Regions from separate parts of the Aliivibrio sp. SR45-2 genome, predicted to be linked through region 1. Evidence: riboswitches for the same ligand, from Rfam matches in the RefSeq annotation. Region 1 holds a riboswitch; the other holds the start of a gene.
The links. A riboswitch is a leader RNA that binds a small molecule or an ion and turns the genes downstream of it on or off. The one in region 1 is predicted to bind thiamine pyrophosphate.

Region 1 (7,778 bases):
TTTTAGACATTTTGATCGTCAAATTGTATTGGTTGACTGCTTACAGCCGTTAAATGCGGGTGAACAATCATTTAATGATATGCGTCAGGCTGTCGATCAGTTGATGCGTAGTTTCCAGTATGGCAAAAGTTCAATGCTTAAACGTCTGTTTTCACCAAAGATAGATAAAGTGTTGTTTGCTGCCACCAAAGCAGATCACGTTACGCCTGAACAGCACCCAAATATGGTGTCGCTGTTGCAACAAATGATCCACCAAACATGGCAAGAAACCGCTTACGAAGGCATTAAAATGGAGTGCATGAGCATTGCCTCAATTCAAGCAACCACCGCGGGAATGATTGAGGACGACGGTGAATTGTTTTCTGCAATATCAGGGGTCACCGCCGATCAAACACCGATGATGATGTTTCCGGGTGAGGTGCCTAAACGTATTCCAAGTAAAGCGTATTGGGAAACAAAACCTTTTAATTTCATGAGTTTTCAACCGTTAGAAAGTGAGACTGACAAACCGCTACAACATATCCGTATGGATAAGGCGATGCAGTTTTTATTAGGAGACAAATTAGTATGAGTGAATTAAAAAAACAGCGCGTATTTCAATCTGAGCCTCAATTTACAGAAAATGAGCAGACAACAGAATCGCTGAATACTCAAAAACTGTTCGAAGAAACACAAACTTTTATTCCTCAAGCCATTGAAGAAGAAAGTGAATTGGATGATCTTGATATTGAAACGCCATTAGTGAAAAAGAAAACCCATTGGAGTATTAAAATACTGATTGGTGGATTCCTTGGATTAACAGTATGGCAAAGTGTTGATCATGTTATTACCGCGATTCAAACCGCCGATTTCTTATCATTGGGTTGGGCGGGATTAATCAGTTTAGCGGCGTTAATGGGGGTGACGGCCATTGGTCGTGAACTATGGACGCTACGTAAACTTAAAAACCGTGCCGAGATCCAACATCAAGCCACTGAATTGATGGAAGGCAATGGTATTGGGCAAGCAAAACCGTTCTGTGAAACGTTAGCTAAAAAAGGGCTAACCACTCATACTGCCGAGTTTTCTCGTTGGCAGAACAGCATTGAATCACATCATAACAACGCTGAAGTGTTTGAAATGTACGACAGCATGGTTGTGGTCGAGCAAGATAAACGAGCAAAAGCCTTAATCAGCAAGCATGCTGGTGAATCAGCGTTAATGGTGGCATTAAGTCCATTAGCTGTGGTGGATATGTTATTAGTAGCGTGGCGTAATATTCGATTAATCGAACAAGTTTCTCAAGTTTATGGGGTCGAACTTGGCTATTGGGGCCGTTTACGTTTGTTTAAAATGGTTCTGCAAAACATGGCGTTTGCCGGAGCAACAGAAATGGTGACGGACGTTGGTGTTGATATGTTATCAACGGGCCTTGCCGGTAAGTTATCAACCAGAGCAGCACAGGGGTTAGGGATTGGTTTATTAACGGCACGTTTTGGATTAAGAACCATGAATCTAATGCGTCCATTGCCATGGCAAGCCGGAGAAGCGCCTAAGCTTTCTGATATGCGTAAAACCATTGTTGCTCAATTAGTATCCAAACTTAATTCATAGGTTGAGAATTAGTTAACTCTAGTTAGCATTCCCATAAAAAAGCATACTATTTACAAATCGATTAGTGATAGTATGACGGCATTAGTCGGGGAGCCAATAGGCTGAGATCGCAATAGCGAACCCGTTGAACCTGATTCAGTTAGTACTGACGTAGGGAACTAATGGTCTTCTTGAAACGATCTCTCTGATCGATTTCTTTTAATGAGATAGCACCTACTCGGTATCTTTATCTCATGTGACTGTTTTTCCTGACCGTTAGTTAGGGAAAATAAGTATGCCTTCGTTACACACTACCGCACTTTTATCGACATTATCTGTAACAACACCGATTGTATTAACCATTGCTGGGTCTGACAGTGGTGGCGCAGCAGGGATCCAAGCCGACATTAAAGCGATTTCTGCAACCGGCAGTTATGCGTGTTCTGTTATTACCGCATTAACGGCTCAAAATACGCAAGGCGTGACGGGCATTTATCCAATCAGCAGTGAATTTGTTGAGCAGCAACTGGATGCTGTTTTCTCTGATTTGAATGTTATCGCCGTTAAAGTCGGCATGTTAAGTGATTCTGATATCATCCGCTCTGTTGCGAAAAAAATAAAGCAATACACACCGCGTTATTTAGTGGTTGATCCTGTGATGGTTGCAACCAGTGGTGATCTTCTTCTGCAATCCTCTGCTATTGAAAGCCTTAAATCTGAACTGCTTCCCCTTGCCGATGTTATCACGCCAAACCTACCTGAAGCGGCGGCACTCATTAATGCTAAAGTTCCCGAAAGTGAAGTTGAAATGACTGCAATGATTGATGAACTTCGTCAATTAGGTGCTAAATCAGTCTTACTGAAAGGCGGGCATTTAGAAAAGAATGAAAACAGTACCGATTTACTGATTTTATCTGATTCCATAGAACGTTTATCGACACCTCGAATTGAAACTCGCAATACACACGGCACGGGCTGTACATTATCGTCAGCGATTGCTTCGTATTTAGCGCAAGGTCATGAACTACTGGCTGCGGTAGCATTAGGTAAGCAATACATTACTCAAGCCATTATCCATGCCGATGAACTGAATATTGGTCAGGGACATGGGCCTGTGAATCACTTTTTTGCTTTACATACTCCAGAGTAATGGGGATGAATAATCGCATTGGTGCCGTCATTTCTAATGGGGCGTTACAATATAAAGACAGCGAATACCCTATTATTTTCAATCTAAACATGACGATTCCTAAAGGAAAATGGACCGCCATATTAGGAAAGAGTGGCTGTGGAAAAACGTCGATATTGCGTTATCTCGCCGGATTATTGACCGATAAAGTGGTGTGGTCAGGGGATGTTTCGATTGATGGCGTAGACGCATTAGAAGGCAATATTGCGTACATGGCGCAACAAGATTTATTGATGCCGTGGCTAAACGTAATAGATAACGTCTGCTTTGCCGACAAGTTTGTAACGAACTCTCGCTTTAATTCAACGAAACCGAATTCGGATAAACACAGAGCGCATGAACTTTTAGAGTTAGTTGGATTAACAGAGCATGCGTTTGCGATGCCGTCACAATTATCGGGCGGGATGCGTCAGCGTGTGGCGTTAGCTCGAACATTAATGCAAGACAAACCAATGGTATTAATGGATGAACCCTTTTCTGCACTAGATGCCGTCACTCGTTATCGCCTGCAAGATCTTGCTGCTCAAGTGCTAGCAGATAAAACTGTTTTATTGATCACGCATGATCCACAAGAAGCGTTAAGACTGAGTGATGTGGTTTATATCATGCAAGGACAACCTGCTTCAGCGGTCTCTTTACCTGTTCCTAGTACGCAGATACCTCGAAAGATTGATGCGGAGTTAGCTGCACTTCAACAACAAATAATTGATACCTTAGAGGTCGATTATGTCTAAATCATTCCTTATAAATTCGACATCAGCAACGATAGGAAAGGTAACGCCAAAACCAATGCTACAAAGCGTGAAATCCATGATAAGAATCTTAATCAGTGCGGTGGTTATTCTGGGATTATGGCAATTCATCGTAATAGTTTTTGCTTTACCAAGCTTCATTTTACCTAGTCCATTGGCTGTCTTTACTAAATTAATACAACGATACGATGTGCTACTTTCTCATTCATGGATAACGGCTCAAGAGATCTTGCTTGGTCTTGGCTTGGGTCTTTCTATGGGGTTGTTATTTGCCCTTCAAATGCTGTTGTTTGATCCACTTCGACGTTGGTTATTGCCAATTTTAATTGCGAGCCAAGCGATCCCTGTTTTTGCTATCGCGCCTATTCTGATGTTGTGGTTGGGTTATGGCATCGCATCAAAGGTCGTGATGGCGGCATTAATTATCTTTTTCCCTGTGACTACCTGTTGTTATGACGGGCTGCGAAATACCCCAAGTGGTTATCTTGATTTAGCCCACACGATGGGGGCATCAAAATGGCAATTATTAAAATACGTTCGCTTACCTGCGGCTTTACCTGCCTTAGCGTCGGGTATCCGTGTTGCTGTTGTTGTCGCGCCTATTGGTGCAGTCGTTGGTGAATGGGTAGGGTCAAGCGAAGGGCTAGGTTATTTAATGCTGCAAGCGAATGCTCGAATGATGATAGATGAAATGTTTGCTGCGTTATTCATTCTCGCCGCGTTATCCGTCAGCTTGTATTTTCTTGCGGATGTATTGATTCAAAAACTCATACCGTGGCAACACGATAAATAAATTCATAATAAAAAAGGACTCAACGATAATGAATAAAATGGTAATTAAAGGGGCGATGGCTCTTCTTATTTTAAGCTACTCCATGATGGCAAGCGCGGAAGATAAAGCGATGACATTAATGTTGGATTGGTTTGTAAATCCGAACCATGGGCCAGTGGTTATCGCACAACAAAAAGGCTATTTCAAAGAGGAAGGCCTAAATGTGACGATTCAAGAACCCGCCGATCCAAGCATGCCGGCGAAATTAGTGGCGGCAAATAACATTGATTTAGCCATTTCTTACCAAACCAGTTTAACGATTGATGTAGCGGCAGGTTTACCGTTAATTCGTTCGGCAACCCTTATCGCCACGCCATTAAATACCTTAATGGTACTTGATAACGGCAAGATAAATTCTTTAGCTGATTTGAAAGGCAAGAAGATTGGTATTGCGATTGCGGGTAATGAAGACGCTACGATAGGAACGATGCTAAATACAGAAGGTGTTGATTTCTCTGAGGTTAAAATCATCAATGTAGGCTGGGCATTATCGTCGTCTTTAGCTTCAGGAAAAGTGGATGCTATTTGGGGAGGATTACGTAATTTTGAAACCAATCAATTGGCATTAGAAGGCTATAAAGCGAAATCGTTTTTCCCAGAAGAGCATGGTGTGCCCTCGTATGATGAGCTTGTTTTTGTGGCTAATGCCAAAACATACGATGCCGATGCGCTAAAGAAATTTAATCACGCTATCGAAAAAGCGACACAATTTATTGTGAATCACCCTGATGAATCGTGGAAAACCTTTGTTTCTTACGCGCCAGACACTCTAAACAATGAATTAAATAAACGCGCATGGAATGACACGTTAACGCGTTTTGCTTTGCGTCCATCAGCGGTTGATTTAGAGCGCTACAATCGTTTCTCTGAGTTTATGTTCAAGCATAAGATCATAAAAACACAACCTAAAGCACAAGATTTTGTGCCGGTGTTGTAATCCATTTTCCCTGTTTATTTTTAGAGAACCAGTATGAATCATCAAGATTTAATTCAAGCGTGTCAAAACGAGTGGACCGAATACACCGAGCACAGCTTCGTTCAACAATTAGCGCTTGGAGAGTTGGCGCATTCGTCATTTCTACATTATTTAAAACAAGACTTCCTGTTTTTAAAGCAGTACACCAGAGCGTATGCCTTAGCGATTTATAAAGCGAGAACGTTAGCGGAAATGCGAATGGCGTTACCGAGTGTACAAGCATTATTGAGTTCAGAAATTGGACACCATGTGACTTATTGTGGTGAGTGGGGCGTGTCAGAAGTAGAGATGGAAGCAGAGCCAGAGGCCTTTGGCACGGTAGCTTACACTCGATTTGTATTAGATACCGGTATGTCTGGTGATGTCATTGATTTATACGCAGCATTAGCACCGTGTTCGATTGGTTATGGTGTGATTGGCGCGCAGCTACTAGCAAGAGAATCAACTAAGCTTGAAGGCAATCCGTATGCGAATTGGATCAAGATGTATGGTGGTGAAGAGTTTCAATCAGGCGTACAAAAAAGCATTACACAGCTAGATGAATTGCTTGTCGATATCGATCTTGATAGCCAGCGTGGGCAGCGTTTGTGTCATATTTTTAAAACGGCGACTCGTATGGAAGTGGCGTTTTGGCAGCAAGGATTAGATGAAGCCTAATTGTTGATGATTAGTACTCAATTAATGAATAAGCGAACGAATTAAGGAAGAAAAATGACGGTCATGAACACGCAAAAGATTATTGACGCATTAGCGATATTACGTGAGAAAAAGCCATTAGTTGTGAATATTACCAACTATGTTGTGATGAATAACACAGCGAATGCTTTATTGGCGCTAGGTGCTTCACCAATCATGGCGCACAGCCAACAAGAAATGGCAGAGATGATGAGTTTCTCTGGTGCCTTGGTGATCAACATCGGTACATTAGACAGCGTATGGACACCAAGAATGCATTTCGCGGTAGAGCAAGCAAACCTTAATAATAAAGTGGTGGTGCTTGATCCGGTGGGATGTGGTGCAAGTCAACTTCGTACCCAAACCGCGCGTCAAATTGCAGAAGCCGCGAATACACTGATTATTCGAGGCAACGCTTCTGAAATCATCGCATTAGCTGGTGAGAACGCGCAGAGCAAAGGCGTAGATGCATTAGACAGCAGTGATTCTGCATTAGGTGCGGCTTGTTATGTTGCGCAGCAGTATCAATGCAGCGTCGTTATTTCGGGTGAAACTGATTATGTAGTTACGAAAGATGCACAGTACCAATTGAATAATGGCCATGCGATGATGCCTTTTGTTACGGGGATGGGTTGTACACATACCGCATTAACAGGTGCTTTTGCCGCAATAGGTGAGCATTCAGGGGTTGCAGCTACGGCTATTTTAGGCGTTGCAGGTGAAATCGCCGCAGAGCAATCAGTAGGCCCAGGTAGCTTGCAAATGAATTTACTGGATGTGCTTTATCAGTTAGATGAAGAAACACTCACACGTCGTTTGAAATTAACGATTAATGCATAGGTTTCGTAATATGAATAGCCCTTATACATTGTATTTAGTGACCGACGACCAACAAGATATTGATACGTTGTGCCACGTTGTTGCAGAGGCAATAAAAGGCGGCGTAACCATGGTGCAGATCCGTGAAAAACATGGTGATGTACGTGCTTTTATTGAACGCTCACTAGCAATAAAAAAAGTATTAAAAGACAGCGGTGTGCCATTAATTATAAATGATCGTGTTGATGTGGCATTAGCGGTGCAAGCGGATGGGGTTCATTTAGGTCAATCGGATATGCCTGCAAACCTTGCTCGTCAATTGATAGGCCCTGATATGATTTTAGGGTTGTCTGTTGAAAATGAAACGCAGTTGCGTGAAGCGCAAGATCTGCCAGTTGATTACCTTGGTATCAGTGCGATATTTTCTACGCCAACTAAGACTAATATTATTAAAGAGTGGGGCATTGACGGTTTAATTAAAGCCGTTAAAGAAAGTCAACTTCCTCTTGTGGCTATTGGCGGAATTAATGAAACGAACATTAAGAAAATAGCAGATACTCAAGTGGATGGGATTGCTTTAGTGTCGGCAATTTGCCATGCAACATCGCCAAAGCAGGCAAGTGAAGCGTTGCTTGAGTTGATGGGCCGCTAGTCGAGCTTTTTTATGAGATTAGCGATATAAAATTTGAGCACTTGAGGTGCTCTTTTTTAGTGCTTTTTTCATGGTGTACATGGCTTTATCAGAGCGAATTAACGCTTCTCTGAAGTTTTCTTTTGTTGCTTTTTCAATGCCGTATGAGAATGAAATTGGTTCATTATTTAATGAGGTATATACGTCGTTAATATAGTCTTTTGCTCGTTCTGAATCGACCGTGACGATAAATTCATCACCACCGATGCGAAAGGCCATTTCTTGCTTTAAGCAACTTGCCTTTAATATTTGAGCGAAGCGAATGATCATTA
Region 2 (7,778 bases), on a different contig from region 1:
CTCGCACTCGTGATAACGAAGTTGTAGCAAAACTATTTACCGAGTTAGGTCCACGCTTTGCACAACGTGCTGGTGGTTATACTCGTATTCTGAAGTGCGGTTTCCGTACAGGTGATAAAGCTCCAATGGCATACATTGAGCTTGTAGATCGCCCAGAAGTAGAAGCTGCAGCTGAGTAATTAGTAAGTAGTTTCAATAAAAAACCGAGTCTTAGGACTCGGTTTTTTTGTATCTAAATATTGTTAATCTTGCCATTCATCAAGAAAATTTTGTACTTTATCGACCATATTGATTGAACCAACAAAGAAAGGTACACGTTGATGTAATTCGGTCGGAGTAATATCTAAGATCCGTTCTTCTCCACTTGTCGCTTTTCCTCCCGCCTCTTCAATTAACATTGCCATTGGATTACATTCATAAAGTAATCTTAATTTTCCATTTGGGTAAGCTTGAGTACTTGGGTACAGATAAATCCCTCCCTTTAGTAGATTACGATGGAAATCAGCAACGAGAGATCCGATATAACGTGATGTATATGGGCGATTTTCCGCAGGTTTTATTTCTTGGCAATATTTTAAATATTGCTTCACTCCTTCAGGGAAACGTATGTAATTCCCTTCATTAATGGAGTATATATTACCATCTTGTGGGATTTTCATGTCTTCATGAGATAAACAGAAGACACCAAGAGATGGATCGTAAGTAAAGCCGTGAACTCCGTTCCCTGTGGTATAAACCAGCATGGTAGAAGAACCATAAATAATATAACCAGCAGCAACTTGTTTATTTCCTGGCTGTAGAAAATCTTCTTCGGTTGCCGGTGAGCCAATTGGTGAAATACGACGATAAATGGAGAAAATAGTACCGACAGAAACATTAACATCGATATTTGAAGAACCATCCAATGGATCCATTAACACGACATACTTTGCGTTTTTATTCAGTTCCTTATTAAACGCAACTGCTTCATCTTCCTCTTCACTTGCGACGCCACACACTTGGTCTCGATTCTCTAATGCGGCTTTAAATTTATCATTGGCGTAGATATCTAATTTTTGTTGTTGTTCACCTTGAATATTTTCATCACCAGAAGCCCCTGTAATATCAACCAGCCCTGCTTTATTTATTTCTCGGTTTACTATTTTGGCTGCCAATTTAATGGAACCGATTAATGATGACAACTCTCCACTTGCATGAGGGAAATCGTGCTGTTTAGCGACGATAAACTCACCTAAAGTTCTTATTTCTGACATGGGTTATTCCTTTTATTCTCATGTTATTAGATATCAACGGTGGATGGGGTCAGTTACAATTTATAATCCAATATAAAACGAGTGCAATTTATCTTTATAATGGTTGTGTTACTGTTTACTGTAATTCATTCTATAGCACAGAACTTTTTAAGAGTATTGAAGTAACTCGAGAACGGGATTACTCACTTAATTTAATATAAGACGGTTTTTATTATGCATATTCATATCCTTGGCATCTGTGGCACCTTCATGGGAGGAGCCGCAACTTTAGCTCGTCAACTTGGACATAAGGTTACAGGTAGTGATGCGAACGTTTACCCTCCAATGAGTACGTTATTAGAATCTCAAGGTATTGAGATCATTGAAGGCTTTGATCCTAGTCAGTTAGATCCTGCGCCAGACCTTGTTGTCATTGGGAATGCGATGAGTCGTGGTAACCCATGTGTGGAGTATGTTTTAGATAAAAATTTAAAATACACTTCAGGACCTCAATGGTTGCAAGAGTTCCTATTACAAGATCGCTGGGTACTGGCTGTTGCAGGAACTCATGGTAAGACGACGACATCAAGCATGCTAGCCTGGGTCTTAGAAGAGTGTGGATATAAACCTGGTTTTCTCGTCGGTGGTGTACTTGGTAACTTTGGGGAATCGGCACGATTAGGTGAAAGCATGTTTTTTGTGGTTGAAGCCGATGAATATGACAGTGCTTTTTTTGACAAGCGTTCTAAGTTTGTTCATTACCGTCCACGAACGTTAGTATTAAATAATCTGGAATTTGATCATGCTGATATTTTTGATGATCTTGCTGCAATTCAACGTCAGTTCCATCATCTTATAAGAACGGTGCCTAGTAGTGGTCGTATTTTTGCCCCTAAACAAGATAAACCCTTAGCTGAAGTACTAGAGCAAGGATGTTGGAGTGAGATTGAATTTACGGGTGAAGAAGGAGAATGGAAAGCGAGTAAACTTAAGAAAGACGGCAGCCAATTTGACGTTTATTTCAATGATGAAAATGTTGGGCAGGTAAACTGGAATTTAGTCGGTGATCATAATGTAAGTAATGCTCTTATGGTCGTAGCTTCGGCTCGCCATGTAGGCGTTACCCCAGATTTAGCTTGTGAAGCATTGGGCTCCTTTATCAATACTAAGCGTCGATTAGAGTTTAAAGGTGAGGTTAATGGGGTTACGGTATATGACGATTTTGCTCATCACCCTACTGCAATTGATCTAACGTTAAGCGGTTTACGTAATAAAGTGGGTGATAATAAAATTATCGCAGTATTAGAACCTCGCTCTAGTACGATGAAACTAGGGGTTCATAAAGACACCTTAGCCGGTTCGCTTCATGCCGCAGATTCGGTGTATCTTTTCCAACCTGATAATATTTCTTGGTCCGTTGATGATGTCGCTAAACAATGTGTTCAACCCGCCTATACTCATCATGAGATTAACGCTTTTGTTGATATGATTGTGGCTGAAGCAAAAGAAGGTGATCAAATTCTAGTCATGAGTAATGGTGGCTTTGAAGGCATTCACGGTAAATTACTATCAGCATTAGAGCAAAAGGCTATTTAGGATGTATAAAAAACAGAAAACAATCACCTTAGCAATGACTGGTGCCTCTGGTGCCCCTTATGGATTACGTCTATTGGAGTGTTTGTTGGCTGCTGATTATCAAGTTTATTTTCTTATCTCATCTGCAGCAAGAGTTGTGATGGCAACCGAGCATAATTTAAAATTGCCAAGTGGTCCTGATGCAATGAAAGCGGTCTTAGTTGAACACTTAGGTTGTGATGCCGATAAGTTAATTGTGTGCGGTAAAGAAGATTGGTTTTCTCCAGTGGCTTCTGGGTCGGCAGCACCAAAACAAATGGTGGTATGCCCATGCTCTGCAGGGAGCGTCGCTTCTATTGCTCATGGTATTTCAGATAATTTGATTGAACGGGCTGCTGATGTGGTATTAAAAGAGCGCGGTCAGTTAATTATGGTGGTTAGAGAAACGCCATTTTCTACATTGCATTTAGAAAACATGTTGAAGCTATCTCAAATGGGGACAACGATAATGCCTGCTGCGCCTGGATTTTATCATCAACCAAAATCGATTGAAGATTTAATCGATTTTATGGTCGCTCGTATATTGGATCACCTAGGTGTAGAACAGGGACTTGTTCCTCGATGGGGTTATGATCAGCGTCAGAAGAGTTAATAAACCTCTGGCTCATTAATGCATTCACACATACAATATGGCCTCTCATCGGGGAGCGACTAGCTGAGATTAGTAAACATTGGATAATGCTTACTTAAACCCGTACTACCTGAATCAGATAATGCTGACGTAGGGATTGAGATGACATTCTCATCGAGTATATCAACTTAACCCTGTGTCGCTCAAAAGGACAAAGAGCGCATAATGAAAACACGTTATATATCCCCTCTACTTAAAACATTACCTATCGCTTTAGCTGTTAGTTCTCTCTCTTCTTTTTCTGCTTCTGCTTCTGAAACGCTAACAGTCTATACCTATGATTCTTTTGCTGCCGATTGGGGCCCTGGTCCAACAATTAAAACGGCTTTCGAAAAACAGTGTGGCTGCAATCTTGATCTTGTCGCTTTGGATGATGGCGTTTCTATTTTGAATCGTCTTCGTTTAGAAGGGAGAAATTCAAAAGCGGACATTGTTTTAGGGCTCGATAATAATTTAATGGCAGAAGCGAAAGTAACGGGTTTACTGGTTGAACATAATGTAAATACGGACTCAGTGACGATACCTAATGGTTGGAGTGATAAGACCTTTGTTCCTTATGATTATGGTTATTTTGCTTTCGTATATAACAAAGAAAAAGTAAAGAACCCACCTAAGAGTCTAAAAGAATTAGTAGAACAACGAGATGATTTAACCGTTATTTATCAAGATCCAAGAACCTCTACACCGGGCCAAGGTTTATTGTTATGGATGAAGTCGGTGTATGGGGATGATGTTGCTCAAGCATGGAAACAACTTGCAAAGAAAACCGTCACCGTCACTAAAGGCTGGTCAGAAGCTTACAGTATGTTCTTAGAGGGTGAATCTGATCTTGTTTTGTCTTATACGACGTCTCCGGCATACCATTTACTTGCTGAAAAAGACGATCGATTTGCAGCGGCTAATTTTTCAGAAGGTCATTACATGCAAGTGGAAGTGGCGGCGAAAGTAAAAAATACGCAGCATAATGCGTTAGCTGATGAGTTCTTAGCTTTTATTCTTAGTAAGGAATTTCAATCAGCGATGCCAACGGGAAATTGGATGTATCCAGTGACTAATATTACGTTACCTAAAGGGTTTGAAGACCTTAAGGTTCCGACTAAAGCGTTGTCATTTAGTTCTGCGGAGATTGCGAAACAAAGAAAGTCGTGGATTCGCGAATGGCAACACGCATTAATCTTTTAATCGATGCACTGAAAAGAGCGTATGATGCGTACGTTTCTTTTTGGGACAGATAGATAACATGATGAAAACGAATCCCTTAAATGCCATTCCCTATACCGGCTATATGATCGCTGCTGTGATTGTTATTTTTGTTGGCGGAGCTATTGGTGCATTATTAATCGCGTCACCGAGTATCAATGTCAGTTTAATTTGGTCCGATCCTTATTATATTCATATAACCAAATTTAGTTTTTATCAAGCAACCCTGTCTACGTTGTTTAGTGTGGTACTTGCGGTTCCGACAGCATATGCACTATCTCGTCGCTCTTTTTTAGGACGCGGTCTGTTATTAAAGTTGTGTGCGACGACCTTGGTTTTGCCTGTGTTAGTGGGGGTTTTTGGTTTACTTGCTATTTATGGAAACAGCGGTCTCTTAGCTAAGGTGTTTGCATTTTTTGGTGGTAAATTGCCGTTTTCTATTTATGGATTAAATGGCATTTTACTCGCGCATGTATTCTTTAATTATCCTTTTGCAACTCGTTTGTTTTTACAATCATTAGACAGTATACCGATGGAGCAACATCAGCTTTCTGCTCATCTAGGATTGACTGGGTGGAATAAATTTAACGTTGTTGCATGGCCAAGAGTAAAACAACAATTTCCGCATGTTGCAGGCTTGGTGTTCATGCTTTGCTTTACCAGTTTTGCAACCGTAATGGCATTAGGTGGAGGACCAAAATCAACCACGATTGAACTTGCTATTTACCAAGCCATTAAATTTGATTTTGATTTACAGGCCGGCGCTATTTTAGCGTTATGGCAAATGTTGTTATGCGCAGGATTATCGCTGTGTATTCAACGGTTTTCTACGTCGATTGCCGTTGACAGTGCAACGCTAGGTAAGCCCATTATCTATCAAGACTCAAAGAGACAAAAGTTGTGGGATAAAGGGTGGATCATATTACTTACTCTGTTTATTTTACCTCCATTACTCATGGTTGTTATTAGTGGGATAAATTCTGAAGTTATTACGGTGATGACTTCTAGTGCTTTTTGGTCAGCATTTGCTAATTCATTCATTGTTGCTTTCTGTGCGGCGCTATTAGCGATGATTTTTGGGGTTTTATTGCTTCATACCACCCGAGCGTTAAGGCTTAATCATCAGCGTTTTTTGGCGGATAAATTAGATTTAATTGGTACTATGATTTTAGTTACCCCAGGATTGGTTATTAGCACGGGGTTGTTTTTGTTGCTTAGAAACATCACTGATGTATTTAGTATGGCTATTTGGATCGTCATTTTAGTCAATGCACTTATGGCGCTTCCATACGTCATAAAGACGCTTGCTCAACCTTTATTGCATATGGCACAGCAATATCAGTTATTGTGTGCGAGTTTAGGACTTAATGGTTTTACTCGTTTTCGCTTAATTGAGTGGAGAGGGTTAAGAAAACCGATGGCTCATGCCTTTGCCATTGCTTTTATTTTATCAATGGGTGATTTAAGTGCGATAGCGCTTTTTGGTAGTCAGGATTTTAGGACATTGCCGCTATATTTATTTCAATTATTAGGCAGTTATCAAATGGAAGCGGCTGCGGTGGTTTCACTTTGTTTACTCTTATTAAGTGTGGGTGTGTTTAGTACGGTTGAATGGCTTTTTTCATCAAAGAATCTACAAAGAGAGAATGTGTAATGCTGACTTTTTCTAATGTAAAATATCGCTATCATTCTGAGATTTTTGAGTTTGATATGTCAGTTAAACAAGGTGAAGTCGTTGCTATTCTTGGGCCTAGTGGTGCAGGGAAAAGTACACTGCTTAGCTTATTGGCTGGGTTCATTAATCCAGAATTGGGTGATATTGCCATTAACGGCCATTCTGTTCTTTCCCTTGCGCCTCATCAGCGCCCTTTGTCTATGTTATTTCAAGAGCATAATTTGTTTGCGCATTTATCGATAGCGGACAATATTGGATTGGGAATTAAAGCGAATCTTCGTCTCAATGATGAAGAAAAAGAATGCGTTATTTATGCGGCTCAACAGGTTGGTGTTGACGAACTATTACTGCGTTTACCTGAGCAACTTTCTGGAGGCCAAAAGCAGCGTGTCGCGTTAGCTCGTTGTTTGGTCCATAACAAGCCTGTGTTGTTATTAGATGAGCCGTTTTCTGCACTTGATCCTATGTTACGAGAAGAGATGATTGTATTAATCAGAACCTTGATTAAAACTCAACAACTTACGGTATTAATGGTTACTCATAGCTTACAAGATGCGAAGGAATTAGCGTCAGGTTATGCCTTTGTTTGTCATCATAAAATACTCAGTTATGGCAAAATGTCAGAGATAATGACACAAGATACTTCCCCTGAATTAACCCGATATTTACAAGCGGTTAAGTAAACTTTTTCGACTCAAGTTTAGTATAATCAACTACACTCACTTTTATGATAAATAGGCGTGACCTAAGTGCTGTCATACAGTAACATTAGCGCCCTTTTGAACCTCGCCATTTACGGTTGTCTATTCTCGGTTCATCATAAAATTCTCACTCTATATAAAATAAATTAATTAATTTTGAGGTGCGTTACCACTATGTCATTTGCTTTGGGCCAACGTTGGATTAGTGATACAGAAAGTGATTTGGGTTTAGGAACAGTGGTTGCTGTTGACGATAGAACCGTCTCTGTCCTTTTTGCCGCATCAGAAGAAAATCGTTTATACGCAAAACATGATGCACCTATTACTCGAGTGACGTTCAATAAGGGCGATACAATTGAAAGTCACGAAGGTTGGTCACTTGAAGTCGAAGATGTTATTGAAGACGGTGGACTATTAACGTACATCGGAACTCGTACAGACACGGATGAAGTGAACGTTGTTCTTCGTGAAACGTTATTAAGTCATCAGATCCGTTTTAATAAACCTCAAGATAAGTTATTTGCAGGCCAAATTGATCGTATGGATCGTTTTGCATTGCGTTTTCGTGCACTTCAAAACCAGTATGAGCAACATAAAAACCCAATGCGTGGTTTATGTGGTATGCGTGCAGGTTTGATCCCACATCAGTTATTCATTGCTCATGAAGTAGGGCGTCGTTATGCCCCTCGTGTTTTATTGGCTGA

Region 2: it holds a riboswitch for thiamine pyrophosphate, as region 1 does, so the genes downstream of both, thiB (thiamine ABC transporter substrate binding subunit) here and thiD (bifunctional hydroxymethylpyrimidine kinase/phosphomethylpyrimidine kinase) in region 1, are expected to answer to the same signal.

What each region holds. Positions count from the first base shown of each region.
Region 1 covers NZ_CAWPRC010000077.1:41,193-48,970, forward strand. The annotation lists gene AACV33_RS03630 (YcjX family protein) at 1-571, shown strand, start outside; gene AACV33_RS03635 (YcjF family protein) at 568-1,593, shown strand; TPP riboswitch at 1,670-1,767, shown strand; gene thiD (bifunctional hydroxymethylpyrimidine kinase/phosphomethylpyrimidine kinase) at 1,868-2,722, shown strand; gene AACV33_RS03645 (ABC transporter ATP-binding protein) at 2,722-3,495, shown strand; gene AACV33_RS03650 (ABC transporter permease) at 3,488-4,306, shown strand; gene AACV33_RS03655 (ABC transporter substrate-binding protein) at 4,335-5,282, shown strand; gene tenA (thiaminase II) at 5,316-5,978, shown strand; gene thiM (hydroxyethylthiazole kinase) at 6,033-6,836, shown strand; gene thiE (thiamine phosphate synthase) at 6,847-7,467, shown strand; gene AACV33_RS03675 (GGDEF domain-containing protein) at 7,486-7,778, opposite strand, start outside.
Region 2 covers NZ_CAWPRC010000153.1:23,414-31,191, reverse strand. The annotation lists gene rplQ (50S ribosomal protein L17) at 1-179, shown strand, start outside; gene fbp (class 1 fructose-bisphosphatase) at 243-1,253, opposite strand; gene mpl (UDP-N-acetylmuramate:L-alanyl-gamma-D-glutamyl-meso-diaminopimelate ligase) at 1,467-2,828, shown strand; gene AACV33_RS10775 (flavin prenyltransferase UbiX) at 2,830-3,459, shown strand; TPP riboswitch at 3,499-3,612, shown strand; gene thiB (thiamine ABC transporter substrate binding subunit) at 3,664-4,680, shown strand; gene thiP (thiamine/thiamine pyrophosphate ABC transporter permease ThiP) at 4,742-6,352, shown strand; gene thiQ (thiamine ABC transporter ATP-binding protein) at 6,352-7,056, shown strand; gene rapA (RNA polymerase-associated protein RapA) at 7,249-7,778, shown strand, end outside.